2 linked regions of the Pseudovibrio sp. Tun.PSC04-5.I4 genome follow. The protein of the gene in region 2 interacts with the protein of the main gene of each other region in a pairwise test. Links are inferred from orthologs where the notes say so. Each region holds a gene or a part of one and is shown on either strand. Other genes may lie near its edges.

Region 1 (2,718 bases), 1.0 Mb from region 2 along the record:
CCGGGTCAGAAACGGCCCTGACAGCCGCGTCACGAGCCCGCATGCATGCGCTGGAGAAATCCGGCAATAAAAGAGCGATCCTTGTTGCTCGGCTAATCGAATACCGCGAACGTCTGATTGGCGCCCTTCTGCTTGGCAACAACCTTGTCAACATTCTTGCCTCAGCACTCGCAACCAGTTTGATGTTGAAGTATTTCGGAGATGCAGGCGTCGCCTATGCGACAATTGTTATGACCCTTATGGTTTTGATCTTCTCCGAAGTGCTTCCAAAAACATGGGCCATCTCAAACGCGGAAAAATTCGCGCTCAGTGTTGCTCCTGTGGTTCATTGGCTTGTCATCATTTTCGGGCCAATTGTTGCTGCAATCGAGGTCATCGTTCGCCTTGTACTGCGCATTTTCGGCATTCGGATTGATGAGACCACCGCGGTTCTCTCAGCCCATGAAGAGCTGCGCGGCACGCTAGACTTTCAGCACAAAGAAGGTGCCCTGATCAAAGCCGATAGAGACCGGATTGGTGGACTGCTGGACCTCGCCGAGCTGGAAGTCTCCGATGTTATGGTTCACCGCACCAAGTTGTTTGCGCTGAATGCAGATCTTCCACCGGATGAACTCATCAAGGACGTGCTGGCAAGCCCGTACACGCGCATTCCGCTCTGGCGTGATGATCCGGACAACATGGTGGGTCTTTTGCACGCTAAGGACGTTCTACGGGCCATAGCGACTGTAAAAGGCGATGCAGAGCAGTTCGAACTGGAAAAAGTCATGAGCCCGCTTTGGTTCGTGCCGGACACCACCAGCCTGCAAAACCAGCTCAACGCCTTTTTGAAGCGCAAAACCCACTTCGCACTCGTCGTTGATGAATACGGCGAAGTGATGGGCCTTGTTACTCTGGAAGATATTCTGGAAGAGATCGTCGGTGAAATCGCAGATGAGCACGACATCGAACTACCGGGATTAAATCCACAGACAGACGGCTCTGTGATCGTGGAAGGCTCGGTTCCGATTCGCGACTTCAATCGCGCGACCGAATGGCACCTGCCGGACGAAGAGGCAACGACCATCGCCGGCCTCGTCATTCACGAAGCAAAAATGATTCCAGAAGAACGCCAGATCTTCACGTTCCATGGATTCCGTTTTACCGTTCTGAGCAGAGAAAAGAACCGCATCACGCGATTACGCATGATGGCACTCAATCCGTCTCAGGACGCGACAAAAGTTTCCAAATAAAAATGGGCCCCAGCGGGCCCATTTGCATATCCAACTTTTACAACTCAACGCAAAAACAACGCAATTCATTCAAATCCGCTCACATAGCAACGCAAACCGCTTTAATCATTTGCTGCATTGATTTCTGAGCTCAACTAAGCCAAATAGTGTTAGTGAGATTTAGCCGAGATAGCGAGTGCATGAACGCCGCCAGCGATTTCGTCTGCGAGGCATTCGTTTACTGCACGGTGCATAGCGACCCGAGTCATACCCTCAAAGGCTGTGGATATGATCTTTATTCGGAAGTGGGTTTGTCCCCTTTCCCGCCAGCCTCCATGACCGCGGTGGTTCTCGGATTCGTCGGTGACTTCAAGAAGCTGCGGGTTAAACGTTGCTTCCAGTTTTGTGTTCATAATGTCTCTTGTGCTCATGTATTATTTATCTCTCACCAAGGAAAGCGCAGTCAAGGCCTTGCCTAACGGGGTCAGTTTTTTCTATTTATATCGGCTACCTGCTTTAACGCAGGTCCTAACCCAATCGCAAGGCAACTGAAAACCGCAAAAATGAAGCAAGCATCCTCCATTTTCGATAGTATTCGCGTTAAACCCGGCAAAGAACGCAAGGCAAGCCAAAAAGGCCCGTCCTGCGAGTGGGATGGCTGCGACCAACCCGGCACTCATAAAGCACCGAAAGGTCGCGACCATGAAGGCCAGTACTTTCATTTTTGCGTAGACCACGTAAAGGCCTACAATAAATCATATAATTACTTTTCCGGCATGGATGACGACTCGGTTCGCAGCTATCAGCGCGACAGCATGACCGGCCATCGTCCAACCTGGAAAATGGGTGTAAACTCCCAGGCCGATGCCGCAAATGCCCGAGATGGCAGCCGAACCGATATCGGACAGGATGGCATCTCCGACCCACATGACTTTCTTGGTGGCGGAGCTGGCGGCAGTCGCGAATCTAAGGAACCGCAGCGTAAGGTGTTGGCACTTGAGAAAAGGTCATTTGAAACACTGAACCTCAGGGTAACTGCCCGTGGCGCCGAGGTAAAATCCCGTTATAAAGAACTGGTAAAGATTCATCATCCAGACGCAAACGGCGGTGACCGCTCCTCGGAAGACCGTCTGCGCGAAATTATTCAGGCTTATAACGTGCTCAAGAAATCCGGTTACTGCTAGGTTTTAACCTAATGCCTAGTTTCCAAATTGCTCTTGAGTTTCTAGATTTTCATTACCCCGATTTCGACGTGGGGCCGCGGAGGAAAAATGATAGATACGATACAGACCGCTCAATCCCTGCCGACCGAAACAATTTCTGTACGCGAAGTTTTTGGAATTGATAGCGACTTGGAAGTGCAAGCGTTCGCAGAGCCGAACGAGCATGTTCCAGAACTTGATCCAGACTATCTCTTTGATCGCCCAACCACATTAGCAATCCTCGCAGGCTTTGCTAAAAATCGCCGTGTTATGGTTTCCGGTTACCATGGGACCGGTAAATCAACTCA
Region 2 (3,072 bases):
TCGGCTCTCTGCCGCTGGCAATCACCGACAACCTGAACTTCGGCAACCCGGAAAAGCCAGAGATCATGGGCCAGTTCGTTGGTTGCTTGAAAGGCATTGGTGAGGCATGTGAAGTGCTGGAAACCCCGATCGTTTCCGGTAACGTCTCCCTGTACAATGAAACCTTCGGCGAAGGCATCCTGCCAACACCGGCTATCGGTGGCGTAGGCCTGCTGAAAAACATTAATCAGCGCGTTGGCAATGCATTTGTGAAAGCTGACGAGACCATCGTACTTCTTGGCGGACATGGAACCCACCTTGGCTGCTCCCAGTACCTACAGGAAGTGCTGGGCCGAGAAGAAGGGGCACCTCCTCCGGTCCATCTTGAAAAAGAAAAACAGGTCGGCACCTTCGTCCGCGAAGCTATTGTTGAGGGCCGTATCACCGCCGCCCACGATATCTCTTCCGGCGGTCTGGCTGTTGCGCTAGCTGAGATGGCATTCAAAGGCAATGTCGGGGCGCGGGTAAAAATCTCCGGCGAACACCTTCATGCAATTCTGTTTGGCGAAGATCAAAGTCGCTATATAGTGACTGTGGCAGAGGATAAACTTGCTGCGTTCTTAGAAGATTCCATCGACGCTGGTATCAGCACAGAAGAAATCGGTAAGACAGGTGGTGATACTCTTATCCTCGGCGATAAAATCAGTGTGTCAGTTGAAAAGCTGAATAGTGCTTTCGAGGGATGGTTCCCGCATTTTATGCAGGCGAGCTGATACTCGTCCACCGAACTGCTAAACTGAGTTCTAAAATAAGATTCGCTTCCCTCTTTTAACCACAGAGGGAAGCAACCAAACAGAAGCAACCCAGTTGGGCAAGGAGGCACACTCATGGCCATGGACGCAGGCGAACTACAGTCCCTTATTAAAGAGGCTTTACCGGACGCACACGTGGAAATCAGAGACTTGGCCGGTGATGGTGATCATTACGCCGCCGTCGTTATCTCAGAAAGTTTCCGCGGAAAATCCCGCGTGCAGCAGCACCAGGTGGTGTATCAGGCTCTCAAAGGGAAAATGGGTGGCGATTTGCATGCACTCGCGTTGCAAACATCTATCCCGGAATAACAAAACCTAACGGTGCGACCTTTGTCTTGTATTAGAAATGCAATTCCCCATATGAGGGGCCGCACCATAAACAAAAATACAATCACGGTCACTGGGCTTTGACCCCGGTCGAGCGAAAGGAATTCGACGAAATGAGCGATATCAATAACTGGATCAAGCACGAAGTAGATAACAACGATGTTGTGCTGTTCATGAAGGGCACACCGAGCTTCCCACAGTGTGGCTTCTCAGGTCAGTGCGTGCAGATTATGGACTATATCGGCGTAAAATACGTCGGCCATAACGTTCTGGAAGATGATAACCTTCGTCAGGGCATCAAAGATTACAGCCAGTGGCCAACAATCCCACAGCTCTACGTCAAAGGTGAGTTCGTAGGCGGGTGTGATATTATCCGCGAGATGTTCCAGTCCAAGGAACTTCAGGCTCTACTGACAAAAAAAGGCATCGAGACAGCACCAGCTGCATAAGTCTCTGCTGACACACCAAGTTTCAAAACGGGCCTTCATTTGAGGGCCCGTTTTTTATTGTTATCACGCCAAAAGAGCATAAGATTTCAGAGTATTCTCGGGAGCGCTCAAAACTCATGTTCAAAGCAATTATATTCGATCTGGATGGCACGATCTGCCATCACAAAGCCTCCTACCCCAAAATGTTTCATGAAATCTTCGGCGAGCAATTCAACAAACACAGCAATGTCTGGCTTCGCCATATGATGCACAATGGAGCACACACGGGCATGGAAGCCGTGAATGCGTGTTTCCCTCATATGTCCGTCGCCCAGCAAAAAGAAGCACTGGAGCACTTCACAACGCGTTGGGCGGAGTGTCAAAAGCCCTTCTCAGGTATCTTCCATGCAATAGCGTTGCTCAAATCCCACTACAATTGTCAGGTGGGTATCCTGACCAACGGACCATCAAGTTTCCAATGGGCTGTCATGAACCAACTGCACGTTTCTGATTATGTTGACTTTGCATATGCAAGTGGAGATGCATTCCCAGCAGAAAACAAACCAAGCGTCGGACTACTCCGTAAACTAGAATCCAAGCACGGTTTCTCTGCAAATCAAGCTCTGTTCATCGGTGACAATTTGGAGAAAGATATAAACCCGGCACGCGCTGCAGGTTGGAGAGCACTGCATATCGCGCCTCATGAAAAGGAAATGACCCCATTCAGCATCGATGCATTTGAACAAGCAATTGAAACCGCAGAACTCCTAAAGGTTAACTGGAGCACCCTTACCGTTTAACACTTCTGAACCCAATATGAATATCACTCTCAGGTCACTCTCACAGTCCCCCTGCTAAAAACATCTCATCAAATGAAGATCATCGGGGGATGAGAGATGCAAGTTTATCTGAGAGTTCTAATACTCGGTCTTATGGCAGGCACCACAATGGGTGCAGTTGCCGCAAGCATTGTTCCAACCAACAAAGAGGGCCTTGCACGGTACGAATGTAATCAAATAACCGTATTTCAGAAGCCATCCATACTGACTGGTTCCGGTGCCTGTAAGTATTATGGTGGAATGAAATAGTCCGCTAACCGCACTGCAATTGATACTTGGCAACGGTAACAATACCGTCTCGAACGTTAAAGCGCTCAGTTTGCTTATTACAGCTGGCACACAGTGGGATAATAAGGCTTCGACTGCCACTCAACCATTTCACATGCGCACCATGCGTGGGTTTATTGTGACACCCAACATTACCGCATTTTGCAGGCCAGCTCTTTCGTGAATGCTGAATCCAATGTTCCTTTAAGGAGTTACATCGGCAAACCTCATCAGCAGTATCTTTCTGCTTCTTCCAGCCGATGCCGTTCAAGCCGTCGATAATCATATTCATAGCTGCTCTCCAATGATATTTGTGCGGAAAAGTCACATCGAGAAAACTGAGAATACAAAACCCGAAACTGGGATACAGATTTTGCAATAAATGATCGGCCTTCAGATTACACGTGGCCTTCTGGACAT

The links. Proteins that work in one complex are often made in the same cells at the same time.
Region 1: the proteins of grxD (region 2) and BLS62_RS20395 interact in binary tests that used the Escherichia coli proteins (3 or more experiments, as listed by UniProt). The link is inferred for Pseudovibrio sp. Tun.PSC04-5.I4 from one-to-one orthologs.

Annotation. Positions count from the first base shown.
Region 1 is NZ_FNLB01000006.1:3,240,654-3,243,371, reverse strand. It holds BLS62_RS20395 (BolA family protein), read right to left. Parts: upstream 1,622-2,718; coding sequence 1,379-1,621; downstream 1-1,378. Other genes in the region: cobS (cobaltochelatase subunit CobS), read left to right, coding at 2,480-2,718; BLS62_RS20390 (J domain-containing protein), read left to right, coding at 1,772-2,392; BLS62_RS20400 (HlyC/CorC family transporter), read left to right, coding at 1-1,229. UniProt on the Escherichia coli protein: Transcriptional regulator that plays an important role in general stress response. Has many effects on cell morphology, cell growth and cell division. Acts by regulating the transcription of many genes, including dacA (PBP-5), dacC (PBP-6), ampC and mreB.
Region 2 is NZ_FNLB01000006.1:4,259,204-4,262,275, reverse strand. The notes cover bases 1-2,899. They hold grxD (Grx4 family monothiol glutaredoxin), read left to right. Parts: upstream 1-1,231; coding sequence 1,232-1,567; downstream 1,568-2,899. Other genes in these bases: BLS62_RS24955 (hypothetical protein), read right to left, coding at 2,639-2,899; BLS62_RS30840 (hypothetical protein), read left to right, coding at 2,443-2,634; BLS62_RS24960 (HAD family hydrolase), read left to right, coding at 1,684-2,346; BLS62_RS24970 (BolA family protein), read left to right, coding at 867-1,100; purL (phosphoribosylformylglycinamidine synthase subunit PurL), read left to right, coding at 1-752. Also shown: more of BLS62_RS24955, read right to left, coding at 2,900-2,944. UniProt on the Escherichia coli protein: Monothiol glutaredoxin involved in the biogenesis of iron-sulfur clusters.